Regions from separate parts of the Pantoea sp. ABR1s genome, predicted to be linked through region 1. Evidence: predicted binding sites of a transcription regulator. Region 1 holds the regulator's gene; the other holds the start of a gene.

The links. The regulator ArgR, encoded in region 1, controls arginine synthesis, uptake and breakdown. The targets are predictions, from matches to a motif close to ANTGAATAAAAATACANT.
Region 2: the regulator ArgR is predicted to act here: its motif matches at 1,541-1,558, upstream of argF (ornithine carbamoyltransferase).

The regions. Positions count from the first base shown of each region.
Region 1 is NZ_CM173823.1:514,129-523,814, forward strand. It holds gene yhcN (peroxide/acid stress response protein YhcN) at 32-295, opposite strand; gene ACXKZD_RS02505 (YdgH/BhsA/McbA-like domain containing protein) at 389-655, opposite strand; gene yhcN (peroxide/acid stress response protein YhcN) at 744-1,007, opposite strand; gene argR (transcriptional regulator ArgR) at 1,482-1,952, opposite strand; gene mdh (malate dehydrogenase) at 2,381-3,319, shown strand; gene mscM (miniconductance mechanosensitive channel MscM) at 3,369-6,698, opposite strand; gene asd (archaetidylserine decarboxylase) at 6,713-7,612, opposite strand; gene rsgA (small ribosomal subunit biogenesis GTPase RsgA) at 7,784-8,833, opposite strand; gene orn (oligoribonuclease) at 8,935-9,483, shown strand; tRNA gene ACXKZD_RS02545 (tRNA-Gly) at 9,638-9,686, shown strand, end outside.
Region 2 is NZ_CM173823.1:3,584,612-3,594,297, forward strand. It holds gene miaE (tRNA isopentenyl-2-thiomethyl-A-37 hydroxylase MiaE) at 188-949, opposite strand; gene rraB (ribonuclease E inhibitor RraB) at 1,004-1,420, opposite strand; gene argF (ornithine carbamoyltransferase) at 1,581-2,588, shown strand; gene ACXKZD_RS16935 (DUF4087 domain-containing protein) at 2,779-3,129, opposite strand; gene ACXKZD_RS16940 (EF-hand domain-containing protein) at 3,126-4,001, opposite strand; gene ACXKZD_RS16945 (hypothetical protein) at 4,012-5,313, opposite strand; gene pyrB (aspartate carbamoyltransferase) at 5,777-6,712, shown strand; gene pyrI (aspartate carbamoyltransferase regulatory subunit) at 6,725-7,189, shown strand; gene ridA (2-iminobutanoate/2-iminopropanoate deaminase) at 7,262-7,648, shown strand; gene lplT (lysophospholipid transporter LplT) at 7,725-8,915, opposite strand; gene aas (bifunctional acyl-ACP--phospholipid O-acyltransferase/long-chain-fatty-acid--ACP ligase) at 8,912-9,686, opposite strand, start outside.

The DNA of each region.
Region 1 (9,686 bases):
CCAAAGGGTTCGTCATACATCTGACGAGGAATTATTTATAAAGCTGTGCGGTGATGTGATAGTTATCGCCGGTGCGCGCCTCAATAACTTTATAGGCGGTGGCACCCTGTTCATCCGCTTTCTGAGAAAGCTCAGCGCGGTAATCCATTGGCGATCCCGCGGTTCCACTGATGGTTACGGTGCCCGCAGGCTGCAGGTTCTGCGTCTGATCGCCGGTGACCAGCTGTGCGGCTGATGCGCCGAACGCCATAACGGAAAGCAGACTGACTGTAGCGATGGTTGTTTTGATATTCATGATTATCTCCTCAATACTTTCAACAACCTGCGGTTAGTCGTAAAGGCGGGTCGTCGATATCTTCTGACGCCCTTCAGGCGTCATCACGGTTAATTATTTATAAAGCTCAGCGGTGACATGCCAGGTGTTATCCTGGTTGTTTTCGATGATGCGATAGTGGCTTGCGCCCTGGGCATCCGCTTTCTCTGACAGCACCTGACGGATATGCGTCTGGTCGCCATTTCGTCCACCAATGCTGATGGTCTGATTCATTGGCTGCAGACCCTGTGCCTGTTCATTGGACACCAGGCTGGCGGCGTTAGCACCCACTGAGAACAGGGATGCCAGACTCAGTGCAGCGATAGCTAATTTCATTTTCATGGTCAACTCTCCTGAAATTTCTGCTTCAGCTCTCCGGAGCGCAAAAGGGCGCGTCAGACAGAGAGCAGATGGCATTATCGGTTACGCCTTAGTTATACAGTGCGGCGGTAGCGTGATAGTTGCCGTTGTTGTATGCCTCAATCACGCGATAGGCTTTTGCGCCCTGCTGATCGGCTTTGTCGCTGAGTTTCTGTTTGATATCCATCGGTGAACCCGCCACGCCGCTGACACTGATGGTGCCGACAGCCTGCAGATTTTGTGCCTGTGACGCATCAATAGATTCTGCTGCAACAGCACCAAATGAGAGGGCGGAGAGAATGCTCAGGGTAGCAATGGTAGTTTTTACGTTCATAGATTTTTCCTCGTCGTCTATTTTTATCTTTTTATTTAGTGTGATTTGCATCACGAAAAGAAGTATAGAACTAATAACGTAAGAAATTAATACCCCGCTAATAATGTTTTTTTGTGATTCTTTATCCTTATGGCTACTTTTAATAACTTAACGTTATAAAAAAAGGGCAAAAAGTAACCTTTAAGCCGCTTTTAATTGCAAAAACAGTGAGATAGATCGCTTTAACTTTTAGTGCGAAAGTCGGGGGTGTATCGGGCTGGAGTTTGATCTGGATCCGGGCAATGATGCCGGTTCAGTGATGTAAAGCAGTGTAAAATAGCGCATAAAGTGAAGCAGAGTTATCGATCTGACCAACAGCCGGGCGTGTTAAAGCAGGCTTATTACTTATCCAGAGCGGGTAACTGTCGTGGAAAGGGGTGAGCAGAGAGAACGAACTGACGATCTGGCGCATGATGGCCGGTCGTCAGTCCGCGATCAGAGTTCCTGTTCAAACAGGGTGAGGATGGCACCGTGCAGCTGCTTAACGGTGAAGTCACGCGCGCGGGTAATAAAGATTGTGTCATCGCCAGCGATGGTACCCAGAATCCCGTGCGACTTACCCAGTGAATCCAGCATACGTGCAATCAGCTGTGCTGCGCCGGGACTGGTATGAATCACTACCAGGGCATCGTTGTAGTCGATATCCAGTACCAGGTTTTTTAACGGGCTGGTGGTGGTCGGCACACCCAGCTCAGCGGGCAGGCAATAGACCATCTCCATCCTGGCATTCCGGGTGCGCACTGCGCCAAACTTGGTCAGCATCCGAGAGACTTTGGACTGATTGATATTTTCAAAGCCCTCGTCCTGAAGCGCCTGAACAATTTCGCCCTGGGAACTGAATTTTTCTTCTTTTAATAAGGCTTTGAAAGCCTTAACCAGATCGTCTTGTTTCGATGGGTTTCGCATAGGTTACCAATAAATAGAGAGAATAACCGCGCATCCGCCCGCGGCAGAGTGGTGATTATGCATTTATATGCATTTTTATGCAATCGTTCGATTGATGAGCAGCGTCCGGGCGGCTAGCGGGCGGCGATAATAGCAAATAAATCCGCTCAGACCAAAACACGCGTCACAGCCCCGGAAGGCGAAGGTTGCAAAGTTGTTATATTATTGGTGGTGTAGTAACAGAAAACGCACGTAGCCGTTCTCTGTCTGACGACGGCAAAGTTGTCGGTCATTCAGGTGCAATGATAAGTAACTTTTGAATCCGGAGATTAAGTGTGAAAACACGTAGAATTAACAACGGATATTTATCATCGCCTGAGCAGTTGATTAAGGTCTGACACAGATAGAATTTCGGCCCATCTCTGCCCCACCTTAATAAGGAGTTAAGAATGAAAGTTGCCGTTCTCGGTGCCGCTGGCGGCATAGGCCAGGCGCTCGCACTTCTGCTCAAAACCCAGCTTCCCGCAGGTTCAGAACTCTCGCTGTATGACATCGCGCCGGTTACGCCGGGTGTTGCCGTTGATCTCAGCCATATTCCTACCGCAGTGACTATTCAGGGATTCAGTGGAGAAGACGCCACGCCTGCCTTACAGGGTGCCGATGTGGTACTGATTTCCGCGGGTGTCGCACGTAAGCCCGGTATGGATCGCGCCGACCTGTTTAACGTTAACGCAGGTATCGTCCGTAATCTGATCGAACAGGTTGCCACAACGGCACCTAAAGCGTTGATTGGTGTCATCACCAATCCGGTCAATACCACCGTGGCCATTGCGGCAGAAGTGCTGAAAAAGCACGGTGTTTACGACAAAAATCGGCTGTTCGGCGTGACCACGCTGGATATCATTCGCGCCAATACTTTTGTGGCTGCATTGAAAGGCAAGCAGCCTGACCAGGTGGAAGTCCCGGTCATTGGTGGCCACTCTGGCGTAACCATTCTGCCGCTGCTGTCGCAGGTTAAAGGCGTCAGCTTCAGCGATCAGGAAGTGGCTGATCTGACCAAACGCATCCAGAACGCCGGCACCGAAGTGGTGGAAGCCAAAGCGGGTGGCGGATCTGCCACGCTATCGATGGGCCAGGCAGCCGCACGTTTCGGTTTGTCACTGGTACGCGCGCTGAAGGGTGAAGCTAATGTGGTGGAGTGTGCTTACGTAGAAGGCGAGGGTGAACATGCGCGCTTCTTCTCCCAGCCGCTGCTGCTGGGTAAAAACGGTGTGGCTGAACGCAGGCCGATTGGTACCCTCAGCGCTTACGAACAGCAGGCGCTGTCAGGCATGCTGGATACGCTGAAGAAAGATATCGCCCAGGGCGAAGAGTTCGTTAAGCAGTAACTGACGGCTCAGACTTGTAATAACGCCCGGCTCAGCCGGGCGTTTTGCATTACAGTCCGCCAGACTTATAGGCGCGGGCAGCGGGTGTGCCGTTGCTGGCAGGCAGCTTCTTACCCAGGGTTTCCATACGCATCTGGAACGGCGGGAACGGCATCTCAATACCGTGCTGATCAAATCCGCTCAGAATCAACTGATGCAGTTCGTGACGCAGCGGCATACGGTGTCCCATCTCAGCAGCATGCACACGAAGTTCAAATAACTGAATGCCCTGCTGCAGATCGACCAGGAAGGCTTCCGGTTGCGGCGTGTCCAGGACATAGCTGCAGCGTTCAGCCGCCTGGATCAGAATGGTGGTCACCTGTTCACTGCTGACTTTCGCCGGAGCCGGAATGGTGAGCACCACGCGCGTCACGGAATCGGACAGCGACCAGTTAATAAACTGCTCAGTGATAAAGGCCTTGTTCGGCACGATAATCTCTTTGCGGTCCCAGTCGGTAATGGTGGTCGCGCGGGTATTAATTCGCGTGATACTGCCGGTCAGGTCGCGGATCGTCACGGTATCGCCGATACGAATCGGCTTTTCGAACAGGATAATCAGACCTGAGATAAAGTTGGCAAAAATCTCCTGCAAACCAAACCCCAGTCCCACACCCAGCGCGGCAACCAGCCACTGCAGCTTCGACCACTCAATACCAATCATTGAGAAACCAATCAGCCCGCCAATCAACAGCAGCAGATATTTGGTCAGTGTGGTGATGGCGTAACCCGTACCTGGCGTCAGATTAAGATGCTGCAACAGCGCCAGCTCAAGCAGCGCGGGCATATTGCGCACCAGCTGGGTGGTGATAATAAACACCAGAATGGCGATCAGCACTGACCCCAGGGTGATGGGCTGAATCGACTCTACGCCCTGTACTGAGGTACTGACGTCCCACAGCTGAATATTCTCCAGGAAGCCAAAGGCCGAATGGATTTCTGACCACAGCACAATCACGGAGACCAGGGCGATAAGCATCAGGATAGAGCGTACCAGCCGCAGCGACTGCGCACTGATCGCATCCAGGTCAATTACCGGCTCTTCAATTTCAATCGCATCAGTGTTCAGAGAGCCTTGCTCCTTCTCCTCTTCACTGCGCGCACGGTTAGCCAGCATATCGGCACGGCGCTGACGGGCGCGATCAAAGCCAAGACGGCGACGCTGAATCAGCATCCAGCGCCGGATAATGTGATAGATAACCAGCAACAGGAACCAGATGGCGACAGAGGTCTCCAGTCGCGCCAGCAGCGCCTGCGCGGTAGCCAGATAACCCACAGCGGAGGCGAGGGCAGCCATCAGCGGCATAGCGATCATCAGGTTCCACAGCATCCGGTTCACCATGTTCTCGCCATTTCCCTCTTTATCGAGATAGAGCGGAATCCCGGAACGCTTCAGGCTGACGGTCACAATGCTGATTGCCCCGCAGATCAGGATGAAACAGAGACGACCCAGCGACGAGGAGAACTGCCGATCTTCCAGATTACCAAAGGCGATCAGCAACATAATCAGCGGCACAATTAATCCGATGCTCAGCGAGTAGTAGCGCATGGCGCGCGCCACCCGATTTTGCGGCCAGCGGAAATGCACAATGAACAGGCCGTTAGGACGGGCAAAGGCAGCGCTGATCATAAACGCCCACAGCAGCGGCAGCGTGGCGGTAATGCCATCACCAATCGCTACGGCGATAGGGTAGGGCCAGGCGTTCTGCAGGCCATAACCCAATGCACCCCATAATACCGGCAGCGGCAGCGCCACCAGGATCGACCAGAACAGGGTACGGATAGTCAGGCGGAAACGATCCTGCGTGACCTTGCCGACTTTGCTGGCGGAACGGTCAAGGAAAGCATTGAAGTGGCGGCGCGAACTGATGCTGAAGCCGACCAGCAGCAACGCACCAATAATCGGCAGCACCGAGTTGCGGCTGGTAAACATCATCGCCATCGCTTTGCCGAGCTGACCCAGCGTATCCAGCGACAGCAGACGGGAAAGATCTTTGGCCAGATCCAGCGGATAACTCAAACCAATCGGGTTAACGTCGGCGGTCCAGAACAGATAGCGGTGCGTCGCCTCTTTGACTTCCGTCAGCGCATCCTGCAACTGCGTGTTGCCAACCTTGAGCTTGGTGATCTCCAGAATCAGCGTGTCACAGCCGGAGATCAGCGAATTGAGCAGTTCCCTCTGAGTGCGTAGCTGCGCATCAAGAATACGCTTCTGGTCTGCGGTGAAGGGCTGACCATCGGCCTGCCGTCCCTTGCGCAGCGCCTCCTGGCGCTCCAGCAGATCTTCATAATTGAGACGCTGCACGCGAAGCTGTGCCATCTCATTATCAATCTGCTGCGACTTGGGCATCTCCGGCAGACGCGCGACCTGCGCCCGTAGCGCTTCGCCCAGCAGATTAGAGGCACCCAGCCACTGCGACTGTTCACGCAGGGTAGAGAGCGCCTGACGGACCTGAATAATCTGGTTGGTGGCCAGTCGCTGCTGCGACGCCACCAGATCCATGCGCTGCGCCTGCTGATTCAGGGCAACCGAGAGTTCGCGGTTAACCCGAAACTGATCGCTGATCTCTGGCGGAAGATCGCCACTGTTTTCTGCCAGTTGCTCGGTGCGGGCCAGCGCGACTTCGGCTTCACGTTGCCGCTGATCGTTGAGCTGGTTGCGCAGCGCCTGAAGATAGTTATCGAGCTGAGTCGCTTTGCGCTGGTGGGCTTCAGCCCGCATCCGCGCCAGTTCCTGACGGTTGTTGGCAGAGAGCTGTGCCAGCTCAAGTTCATCGACCAGCGCTTTATTCGCGGCGCTTTCCGCCTGGCGAGCCGCCAGTTGCAGCTGCCCCTGTGGCGAACTGCTGCTGACGCTCTGCAAACGGCGTTCACTCTCCGTCATCGCCCGGCGTGCTTCCGTCTGCTGCTGCGGCAGTTGCGACAGCGAATCACTGATTTCCCGCGCCCGATCCTGCTCCTGCCGTGCCTGACGCCCCTCTTCCAGCAGCTGGCTGCTGACCTGCAGGATCTCCTGATCCAGCTCGGCGCTGCTCATGTTGTTGCGCACGGTTTTCCCGCTGTCACTCAGCGCGGCGATCTGCTGACGCAGTTCGCGCGCCAGACGCGGAAAATCATCAATAACCTGCTGATATTGCGCCGCGCGCTCCAGCGATTCATCGCGTTCAGAGAGAAAGTTTAAGGCGGCTTCAATCGTCTGGATCTGTTCAGCCTGAGAGGGTGAACTTTTGGCCGATTTTATCTCTTCCAGCTGCTGTTTGAGCTGGCTGGCATCAGGAAGGCTGGCCGCGAAGGCCGGGCTGCTGAGCCACAGGCTCAGCAGCAGGAGGAGAATCGAACGCACAGAGGACACTCAATTTAATCGACGATGACGTCGGAAATGTCTGTCGCGACCGGCAGCGCAATCGCCAGCGGTTGACCCAGACGGGTTTTGCTTTCTGCTTCCAGGCTTTCAGCCAGTTTGACGCGGCCAGGTGCGAACAGATTGATGACGGTAGAGCCAAGCTTGAAGCGGCCCATTTCCTGGCCTTTCAACAGCACCACGGCGCTTTCATCATCCGCTGCCGGATAGTGCCAGCGCTTGATCACGCCTTCACGCGGTGGCGTGATGGTGCCAGCCCAGACGGTTTCGATGCTGCCGACAATGGTGGCACCCACCAGGATCTGCACCATCGGCCCGATATCGGTTTCGAAGTAGCAGATGACGCGCTCGTTACGGGCGAACAGGTTGGGAATATTACGCGCGGTCAGCGGGTTGACGGAGTAGAGGTCGCCAGGCACATAAATCATCTCACGCAGGATGCCGTTGCACGGCATATGGACGCGGTGATAATCACGGGGCGCCAGATAGGTGGTGACGAACTCGCCATCAACAAATTGTGCCGCCATCCGCTCATCACCTGCCAGCAGGGCGTCAATGGTGTAGTGATGACCTTTAGCCTGGAAAATCTGATCGCCATCAATGTGGCCGAGCTGGCTGATAGCGCCATCCGCGGGCAGGGCGATGAGATTGGCATCGGCATCCACCGGACGCGCATCGTCTTTCAGCGGACGAACGAAAAAGTCATTAAAGGTGCGATAGCTGGCGGTATCGGGCTTACGCGCTTCCGCCATGTCGACTTTGTAAAACCAGACAAAGATGTCAATGACCAGTTTGGTCAACCAACCACCGCGGCGACTGGCGCCCCAACCGGCAAGTTCAGTCAGCCATTTCTTCGGGAGAATATGATTCAAGCCGAGTTTTAAACGATCAAACACCTTAGCCTCCTGGCTATTTTATGACGTTGTAAAAAAGGGGGCGGATTGTAGCAGCGCCCCGTTCAGATGGCGACTATACCCGAATTCCGGCACGCTGCACGGTCTGGACGCGCGACTGGAATGCACCTCGCAAAATGCCCCGGCTTATCCGTTCAGACGCGGTTATACCGATTAACTTTCACTATCAGGGAAATTTTTACGCGTTTTTACCTGCGCCATGCTCTCCAGGATACGGTGGTAGTTATCAAAACGGGACCTGTTGATTTTGCCCTGTTCGACCGCTTCGCGAATGGCACAGCCGGGATCGCTGCCGTGTTTACAATCGCGGAATTTGCAATCGCCAAGGAATGCGCGGAATTCGACAAATCCGCGGGTAATTTGTTCCGGCTCAAGATGCCATAAACCGAACTCACGCACGCCAGGTGAATCGATCACATCGCCGCCGTCCGGGAAGTGATAAAGGCGCGATGCGGTGGTGGTGTGCTGGCCTAAGCCTGAGCCATCCGAAACCTCGTTAGTCAGAATAGCGACCTGCTCTTCTTTGTCGAAGCCGAGCAGGGCATTCAGCAGACTCGATTTGCCGACGCCAGACTGACCGGCAAAGATACTGATGCGGTCGGTCAGCGCCGCTTTCAGGTCGTCCATGCCGTTTTTCGCCCGGCTGGAGACCATCACCACGCGATAGCCAATATTGCGATAGATATCCATCTGCTTATCGACAAAGGCGCGCGCCTTGTCATCCAGCAGATCGGTTTTGTTCAGTACCAGCAACGGTTCAATATCCAGCGTTTCGCTGGCAACCAGATAGCGGTCGATGATGTTTAACGACAGTTCAGGCAGGATTGCGGAGACGACGATGATCTGGTCGATATTCGCCGCCATCGGCTTCACGCCGTCGTAAAAATCGGGGCGGGTTAATACGCTGGTGCGCTCATGCACCGCTTCAACAATACCTTTGTTGCCGCTGGTTGCCGGACGCCACAGCACCCGGTCGCCGGTAACCAGCGAACGAATGGTTCGGCGGATATTGCAGCGGTGGGCGACGCCTGCGCTATCCTCAACATCAGCGTGCATGCCAAAACGGCTGACAACGACCCCATCTGCAGCTTCACCAAACAGGTTGTCATCCGCTTCCGGACGCTCTCTGCGTTGGTTGAGACGGCGATCGTGGTTAGCGCTTACGCGGCGTTGTTGGCCCTTCGACAGTTTATTTTTACTCACTCACCCTCACAGCGTTAGCCAGATTTCGCCCGGCTGGGCAAAACGTCTATGATACACCTTATTCATCGTAAATGACGACTACAGCAACCGCAGGAAACAGCATGGCTACTGGAAATGAACAGAATCTGATCTGGATTGATCTTGAGATGACCGGACTTGATCCGACGCACGATCGCATTATTGAAATTGCGACCCTGGTGACTGATGCCAACCTGAACATTCTGGCGGAAGGGCCGGTCATGGCCGTTCATCAGTCTGATGCGCAACTGGCGCTGATGGATGAGTGGAATGTCCGCACTCATACCAACAGCGGTCTGGTTGCGCGGGTGAAGGAGAGTCAGATTGACGATCGCGCAGCAGAGCTGGCGACCATTGAGTTCCTGAAACAGTGGGTTCCGGCGAACACCTCGCCTATCTGCGGCAACAGCATCGGGCAGGATCGTCGTTTCCTGTTTAAGTATATGCCTGAGCTGGAAGCGTATTTCCACTATCGTTATCTGGATGTCAGTACCCTGAAAGAGCTGGCTCGTCGCTGGAAACCCGATATCCTTCCTGGCTTCAAAAAAGGGGGGACGCACCAGGCTCTGGATGATATCCGTGAGTCCGTGGCGGAGCTGGCGTACTACCGCGAACACTTTTTGCAGCTTTAATCGGCGACGGGTGCGCATGAAATCACCAGGTTGCTGATTTAATCAGCAAACGCGCGGAAAGCGAAAAATTTTGCTTTCAGACGCTTGCAGCAGCAACGATTTCTCGTATAATGCGCACCCCGTACCGGTGAAGAATTTATTAACGGTACAAGGCGCGGGAATAGCTCAGTTGGTAGAGCACGACCTTGCCAAGGTCGGGGTCG
Region 2 (9,686 bases), 990 kb from region 1:
ATAGTTATTCCGCAAAGAAAAAACAGAAGAGATAAAATATTTTGTGAGGGGTCACTCAAATTATATTTTCGGAGGTAACGCGTTCATATTAGATTAACAGTTAATACTTATCTTTTTATTATTAATAAAATCAACCCGGTTCAATATAAAAAATAAACGGCCATCATTAGAGCGCCGTTTACTCTTTTCAGAACGCCGGTACGCCGCTGTGAAAGCGTAATTCGTTGTCGGGTTCGCTAATTAACCGCCCTTCTGTTGCCCCAATCGCCTGCACCCGCGGCGTGATGTCTCTGGTGGCAATCTGCGCCGCCAGGGTTAAATAGTCCTGATAATGTCGCGCCTCTGAGCGCAGCAGCGACAGATAGAACTTCGCCAGTTCGTCATCAAGATAAGGTGCCAGACTGGCGAAACGTTCGCAGGAGCGCGCCTCGATGTAAGCGCCGCATATCAGCTTATCCACCAGTGTTTCCGGTTCATGGGTGGTGACTTCGCGCAGCAGCGATTTGGCATAGCGGCTGGAAGTGATCTTCTGATAGACCAGCCCGCGAGACTGCATAATTTCCCACACCTGATAGAAGTGATGCAGCTCCTCTTTAATCAGCAGCACCATCTTCTCCACCAGCTCATCCGCCCACGGCAGCGCATTGCGCACGATGATACGTTTTGTCAGGTTCTTATGGGCGTTGATAAAGTCGCTGTCGCCATCTTCGCGGAAGATAAAATCTTCATAGGGTTTCAGCCACGCCAGAATGGCGTCGCCGCTGGGTTTGTCGGCAACATATTTGCGGATCAACCACACCGCGGTCTGCGCGGCTTTCAGTTCGCACACCAGATGGTCGGTTAACAGCAGGGTCAGATTTTCCGGCTTGCGCGCCTCATCAATCCAGGCCTGTGGCGTGCGGCAGTGCAGAAACTGATAGATCGGTTCAAGTAAGGGTGCGTAGTTCATGATGTTAAAACAGGTGGCAGGGGTGACAGGCGGAGAACTCTCCGCCCCGGCTACTTAGTGGCGAATACCATCATCATCTTCATCTTCGATGGCGTCGTCATCTTCATCTTCGGCATCGGGATCTTCGAAATAGGTGCCCCAGCCGTCGTAATCGACGTTGTACTTACCAATCAGGTTCACCAGCTGCTCAACCTGCACATCGATCAGTTCAGGCTTCAGGGCGGATTCGCTGATGATGTCGACGCACATCACGGTGGTGCCATCTTCCAGCTCCAGCTCTTCCGGCTCGGTCACTTCATAACCCAGCTTGAACGCATCAACGGCCGCTTTTTCCAGCGAATCAAAATTATTGCATGAGAGATGGTGCTCGATGGTATAGAGCGCATCAGGATCGCTGCCATCCTCCAGCAGCTCTTCGATAATCTGCCGCGTCTCTTCCTGCTGCTCTTCCAGTAATGCTTCATATGCCATGACGATATCCTCTCTGAGTTCGGCAATAATCAATTATTTTCCCATACTGCCCGTCGCGCCACTACACAAAACGAAAAGTTTATTAGCCCTGCACTTGAAAATGCATATTCATACGGTTAGATTGAATTTTAATTCACTTTAATGATTACCGGAGTGTTGTATGAGTCAGCTGTATCAGCGCCATTTCCTCAGGCTTCTGGATTTTACGCCCGCCGAGATTGATCACCTGCTTACCCTTTCCGCTGAATTGAAACGGGCGAAAAAAAGTGCCCAGGAAGTGCAGCATCTGAAAGGTAAAAACATCGCGCTCATCTTCGAAAAAGACTCGACCCGTACCCGATGCTCTTTCGAAGTTGCCGCTTACGATCAGGGTGCGAACGTCACCTATCTTGGGCCGAGTGGCAGCCAGATCGGCCATAAAGAGTCGATGCGCGACACCGCGCGGGTGCTGGGCCGGATGTATGATGGCATTCAGTATCGCGGTTACGGTCAGGAACTGGTGGAAACGCTGGCGGAACATGCCGGTGTGCCGGTGTGGAACGGCCTGACCACCGAGTTTCATCCGACCCAGCTGCTGGCCGACCTGCTGACCATGCAGGAGCATCTGCCGGGCAAAAAACTCAGCGAGATGACGCTGGTTTATGTAGGTGATGCGCGTAACAACATGGGCAACACCATGCTGGAAGCCGCCGCACAGGTGGGGCTGGATCTGCGTCTGGTGGCACCAAAGAGCTGCTGGCCAGAGGAGCAACTGGTGGCGCAGTGCCGCGCAGCCGCGCAGCAGACCGGCGGGAAAATTACCCTCACCGAACATATTGCCGACGGCGTGAAAGGCGCTGACTTTATCTACACCGATGTCTGGGTGTCGATGGGCGAAGCCAAAGCGGTGTGGGCCGAGCGTATCGCGCTGCTGCGTGACTATCAGGTGAACCGGGCGATGCTCGATCTGACCGGCAACCCGCAGGTTAAATTTCTGCACTGTCTGCCCGCCTTCCACGACGATCAGACCACGCTGGGCCAGCAGATGGCGGAACAGTACGATCTGCCCAACGGCATGGAAGTGAGCAACGAGGTGTTTGAGTCACCACACAGCATTGTGTTCGACCAGGCTGAGAACCGGATGCACACGATTAAAGCGGTAATGGTGGCCACGCTGGGCCAGCGCTGAGGTGAACGTGGTGGGAGATAAATCACCCCAGTTTCTGATTAAGAAGCCAGCTCCACATCAGCTTTAATTTCGCTCAAGCCACCTCTCAAGGTGGCTTTTTCTGTTATAGGGAAAAATGCGCCTGGTTCTCAAAGATCTCAAAAAGATCATTTTCACCGGATTCATGGTTTATTGTTGAGTAGAATGCATGTCAGGGTCGATGAAGATTCGGATCATTTTGGCAACGAGCAAGAGGTAACACCCTCTCACTATAAATTTTTGTTATTCTTTTTTTAATATGGTCTACATCAACCTTAATACAAGCACACCCATAACCATAACCTCCATTCGTTTTAACATATTCCTTATCTGTAAAATCTTTTAAATTATCAATCCCATCAGAAAAAAAACCTCCCTGAGAAGATATATCCCAAATTCCATCTTTATCAATTATCCATTTATTTCCTGGACTGGGGTTTTGTAGCCAGCCACATCTTAGCTCACTACCAACTGAACTTAAGCTAATTGATAATAATATTAAAAAAAACAATGTAATTTTCACTTCAGCTCCCCTGAATCAAGCTTAGTAAGAAATTCGTTAGCAAATTCTTTTATTTGCTCCGCGTGATCCAGACCATTTATGCATTTTCTAGCATTAAAAAAATCAGATTCAATATGATTAACATAATTAGACAATTTCTTACCTGTAAAAACACCATTTTTGAAACCATCTATTAGAATGAACAAAGCGTTATTAGGTTCAAGTGCTTTGTCTGGCTGAGAAAATAAATCAACACCCAGTTTTTCTGAATAGGCTTTATAATTGTAATCCCATGTAATTTGAACATACCCTCGCCCGTAGTAGGGATAATAGCGATAGTGTTTTCTTCGATACTCATCAGTTGAAGTATGTCCTATCCAGTCTCCCTCCCTTACGGGCTGAAATGTATCTCCAGTCTCTCTTTTAACCGTAGCTAAAATATATGCGATCTGTGAATGGAGGTTTAATCCTTGTTTTCTACTTTCTTCGATAATTGCGTGAATAGTGCCTTCTCTTGTGGAAAAATCATATTCATTAACCTTTATCGCATCAAGAAACACAATCGGATGCATATGCCACAGCGCTTCACTACTGCGGATTTCAGGCACCTGTTTCATCCACACCAGTGCATTGATGAAGTCGCGGTTATACAACGCCAAATCCGGATATTTCTTCGCCTGCTCATCCAGAGCGGCCTGCCACAGGGCCGACATCCCGTCCTTCAGCCACTCGCTGTGGTGCTTCACAACCAGACGCTCCACCTGATACCGGATGTGTGGCTGACTGTTGTGCAGAAACCGCCACAGTTCACCGGCGTCAATCACCCCGTCCCGGTTCGTATCCATCTGCTTCACCAGCTTCTGATATCTTTCGGTATAGCTGGCTGAGTACATGTCCCTCGTTTCACTCCTGGCCAGCGCCTCCAGCCGCCCGAACACTCTTCCGCAGCCAGCTCTCTTTCGGGGTCTGGAAAATGCTCTGCGGTGTGTCCTCCTGCTCCAGCGGCATAAAGCCCCGCTTTCCAAGCTCAAACTGATTCACCTTCTCCACGTCTTCAGCCGCCATCCATGCGCTCTCACCGGGGATGCAGTACCAGCACTTTCCATCTGCTTCCATCCTGCGGCACTCACCTTCCGGCGTGTAGCGCTCCGCGATACTGGGTGAAGGGTCACCATCCACGCCGGCCACAATGAACCTCTTTTCCCTTTCCCGGTACATCCAGCGCGTCCTGCCCGCCAGCGTGTGCAGCTCCGCCGTTCCGTTTGTCGTACCGGCCGCATTTGCCAGGAAACTTTTCATGCGCGCGTCCTGGCTGAACACCTCAAGATGGCAGAAGTGCTCCGGGGCATCGAAGGGCTGTTCATACAGGCCAAGGTGCCCGATGACTTCTCCCGCCTTTACCACCGGAGCATCCTCCCCGGAAACCGTCACCACCTGATTAAATACGCCGTGCTCACGGGCGGCCTGCATCCAGGCCGGCAGGGCATCCTCATGCCGCTTCACGAACCTGGCCAGCCCCGAAATCCAGCCGGACTCTCCGGCAGATAACCCGCTCTTTGCCCCTTCAGGTACCGACACCACGGACACGAAGATAAACGGAGCCGGCCTGCCTTTAAGCAGAAAAGTGGCCTCCTGCTTAACTTCCACCACGGTACCGCGCGGCAGCGTGGTGTGTGTATCCTGCGGCACCTCGTAGTAACGCCGCGCATCGGACGGAACGCTGACGCCTTCTGTCAGCCCGCCGCGCATCCAGCCCGGAAACGTATTGTGCTCGCGGATTTTCAGCGTGCCGGCGGTGACGGTTGCGGTCCGCACGCCGGTCACGCCGTACTCAGACAGCGGGGCAACCTGCATCCACAGGGTGTAGAAATCCAGCGCGTTATCGGGCCTGTCGCTGTCCGGGATGCAGGTGGATTTGATAAGAAGAAAGGAGGAGCTGAATTTCAGCGTTCTTTTTCCAAACGCTGCGGTCTGATAATCATCGTTCAGCCGCCAGGCAACCGCGTGACCGTCCGTCATGGATTTCAGGCCGGAGCTGCCGGGTTTAAAGACGGCGTTTCCGGCAAAGCCATCATACAGGTGGATGCCACCGTGCCAGTGCTCTGCCTGCTTCATCAGCCAGTGTGTGTCTCCCCGGCTTCCCTGCATGGCAGCCATGAACTCCGCTGCCGAATGATAGCCGTCAACCGGCAGTACCATCTTCATCCCGTTCTCCCTGAACTTAGTGTGGATATATGCGCATCATACACTGCTCAGAACTTAACCCAAATACCCTCAGTTATTTGTTCACTGAAATGTTTGCCTACAACGGAATATCGACGATTTTTTAAGCTCCCCTTTAGTTCGCCAACGCTAATAACTTCACTTTGTCATTTCGCTACTAACTTCAGGCACTAGTTTGCCACACCCCTGAATAACCACTGAAGATGCACAGCCGTCAACGGTTTCGTTATGCTCCTTTTCCTCTTGCTGACCCACCGCGAACGGGTATAATGCGGCCCAATTTGCCGGAGGAAATATGCTACAGCACAGCGGACAATTTGACGCTCAATCACGCCTGACCGCAGGCGGTGCTACTGTTTCTTTCGGTCATCGACCCGATCTTAAAAAAGCCCCTTAAGCAGGGGCTTTTTTTTGTCCGCAATCCGGCCGCGCAGAGGAGACAGCTATGGCTAACCCGCTATATCGCAAGCACATTATTTCAATCAACGACCTCAGTCGTGAAGAGCTGGAACTGGCGCTACACACCGCCGCGAAGCTTAAAGCCCATCCGCAGCCGGAACTGCTGAAGCACAAGGTTATCGCCAGCTGCTTTTTTGAGGCGTCGACCCGTACCCGCCTGTCGTTTGAAACCGCCATTCATCGCCTCGGCGCGTCAGCGGTGGGCTTTGCTGACGGCAGTAATACGTCGCTGGGCAAAAAAGGCGAAACCCTGGCCGACACCATTTCAGTGATTAGCACCTACGTCGATGCCATTGTGATGCGTCACCCGCAGGAAGGCGCGGCGCGGCTGGCGACCGAATTCTCCGGTGGCATCCCGATTCTCAACGCCGGTGACGGCGCGAACCAGCATCCGACCCAGACGCTGCTTGATCTCTTCACCATTCAGGAGACGCAGAGCCGTCTTAATCAGCTGAATGTGGCGATGGTCGGCGACCTGAAGTATGGCCGCACCGTCCACTCCCTGACCCAGGCGCTGGCGAAGTTTGACGGCAACCGCTTCTTCTTTATCGCGCCCGATGCGCTGGCGATGCCGGCCTATATCACCGATATGCTGGATGAGAAGAATATCAGCTGGTCACGTCACGACAGCTTTGAAGAGGTGATGCCGCAGCTCGATATCCTCTACATGACGCGCGTGCAGAAAGAACGGCTCGATCCGTCAGAATATGCCAACGTCAAAGCGCAATTCATTCTGCGCGCTGCCGATCTCGCTACGGCGCGCGACAATATGAAGGTACTGCACCCGCTGCCGCGCATCGACGAAATCACCACCGATGTCGATAAAACCCCGTATGCCTGGTATTTCCAGCAGGCGGGTAACGGCATCTATGCGCGCCAGGCTCTGCTGGCACTGGTTTTAAACAGCGAACTCGCCCTGTAAGGAGATACCCCCATGACGCAGGACAACAAACTGCAGGTCGAAGCGATCAAACGCGGCACGGTCATCGACCATATTCCGGCGCAGATCGGCTTTAAATTGCTCTCTCTGTTCCGGCTGACCGAAACCGATCAGCGCATTACCATTGGCCTGAATCTGCCCTCAGGCGAGATGGGCCGCAAAGATCTGATCAAGATTGAGAACACCTTTCTCACCGACGATCAGGTCAATCAGCTGGCGGTCTATGCGCCCCATGCTACGGTCAACCGCATCGACGACTATGAAGTAGTGGCGAAGATCGCCCCGACGCTGCCGGACCACGTTGAACGGGTGCTGACCTGCCCGAACAGCAACTGCATCAGCCGCAGCGAGCCGGTCTTCTCCAGCTTTGCCGTGAAGCAGCGCGCCGACGATGTGCATCTGAAGTGCAAATATTGCGAAAAAGAGTTCGCCCGCCATGTGGTGCTGGGTCACTGGTAATCGCCCTGCCCGACCTTATAATGGGCAACACCGGCGGCATCGCCGCCTGACGACGTAATCAAAGGAGCAATGATGTCTCGTGAAATCAGTACTGAAAAAGCCCCTGCCGCTATCGGCCCCTATGTTCAGGGTGTCGATCTGGGCAGCATGATCATCACCTCTGGCCAGATCCCGGTGGATCCGGCGACCGGCCAGGTGGCGGATGACGTTGCCGCACAGGCGCGTCAGTCACTGGAAAATGTGAAGGCGATTGTTGAAGCAGCAGGTCTGAAGGTCGGCGACATCGTGAAGACCACGGTGTTCGTAAAAGATTTAAATGACTTCGCCACGGTCAATGCGGCTTATGAGGCGTTTTTCACCGAGCATGAAGCGCACTTCCCGGCGCGTTCCTGTGTCGAAGTGGCGCGTCTGCCAAAAGATGTGAAGATCGAAATCGAAGCGATTGCCCTCCGTCGCTAATCTCCGTTGTTAACATCTATTGTTAACGAGGGCGCCCGCCTCTCTCCGGCTATCCCGGAGAGAGGCGGTGAATCGCTTAACGCTTAGCCGGTCGCCACAGCCACAGCAGCGCTATCGCCAGCGCAAACAGCACGCCAAAACCGACGCCCGTCGCCACCGCAGGGGCACCCGCCTTGATCGCCAGCGTATAGAGCCCCAGCATGATCAGCATGGCGCTGTTCTCACCCAGATTCTGCACCGCAATCGCATTACCTGAACCGACGCTCTCTTTGCCCCGCGCCTGCAACAGCGCATTCAGCGGCACCACAAAGAAACCGCCCAGCGCGCCAATCAGCATCAGCACCAGATAGGCATTCAGCAGAGAATGCTGCAGCGCGAAGACGACGACCATCACACCAATCAGCACACCGGCTGGCATACAGCGACGCACCGTTTCAAGCGTCACCAGCTTCGCCGCCGCCGCCGCCCCAATCACAATCCCGATCGCCACCATAGCATTCAGGGTCGTTGGTGTGGTGTTGTCACTGATGCCCAGCGCCACCGGCACCCACAGCACCAGCAGAAAACGCAGCGTCACGCCTGCGCCCCAGAACAGGCTGGTGCCGAGCAGCGAGAAGCGCGTCTCCGCATCACGCCATAGCAGCGCGGCAGCACTGAAAAAACTGCCTACCATCATACCCAGCTGCCAGCTCTGACCAGGACGCGCCGCCTGCAGTTTCGGGATAAACAGGTTGGCCACCACGGCAATGCCGTAGGTCAGCGCACAGATCCCCAGCGCCGCCAGCAGATGCCAGTCAGCCAGCATCCCGCCCGCCACTGAGCCGAGCAGAATGGCGGCGATGGTCGATCCCTCCATCAGCCCGTTGGCTTTCACCAGCTTCTCACCGTGGGTGATCTCACCGAGGATGCCATATTTAGCCGGGGAGTAGGCCGCTGCGCCCGCGCCCACCAGGGTATATCCGAGGAAGGGGTTGAAGCCGAAGCAGATCACCAGCGCGCCCAGCAGCTTCAGGCTGTTGGCGAGCATCATCACTCGCCCTTTTGCCATGCTGTCCGCGACCTGACCGACAAACGGTGCCAGCAGAATGTAGGCCGCGACAAAGAGCATCTGCAGCACCGGCTGACTCCAGTCGGGATAGAACTGGCTTTTCAGCACGGCCAGCGTGGCAAACAGCAGCGCGTTATCGCCGAAGGCCGAAAAGAACTGGGCGATAATCACGGCGATCATGCCGCGTGACATCAGCGGCGCATTACGATCAAGGCTCATGCCTGCTCCTCTTCCGCCATTTTTTTCAGCGTGACGTAATCGGGTTTACCGCTGCCCAGCTGCGGCAACTGCTTCATCACCCGGATATCACGCGGCAGCGCCAGTTCTGGCGCACCCAGCTCGCGGGCCGCTTTCTGCAGGCTGTCGCGCGCCAGTTCAGCGTCGGTGGTGAACAGCACCAGCGCCTCACCACGCTGACCATCCGGGCGCAGCGAGGCGGCATGTTGTTTATCCGGCGACGCCTTCAGAGCGATCTGCTCGACGATCTCCAGCGACACCATCTCACCGGCAATCTTCGCAAAGCGTTTGGCACGCCCCTGAATCTGGCAGAAACCGCCGTCATCAAAGCTGACGATATCACCCGTGTCATACCAGCCCGATTCCTGATTGCCTTCGCCATCGTCGGCGACCGGCACTTCCAGCACGCCTGGATTCTCGACGCGCAGATAGCCCTTCATCACGTTCGGTCCGCGCAGTTGCAGCCGTCCGCCCTGCTCAATGCCCGGCACCGACATCAGCCGCGAATCCATGCCCGGCAGAATGCGTCCGACGGTGTGCGCCTTCGCCGCCATCGGCACGTTAATCGCGACCACTGGCGCGCATTCGGTTACGCCGTAGCCTTCAAGAATGCGAATGCCATACTTCTCCATGTAGAGCTGACGGGTGTTCTCCTGCAGCTTCTCCGCCCCCGCCACCACATAGCGCAGGCGGGCAAAATCATAGGGCGCGGCAAAGCGCGCGTAGTTGCCGAGGAAGGTCGAGGTGCCAAAC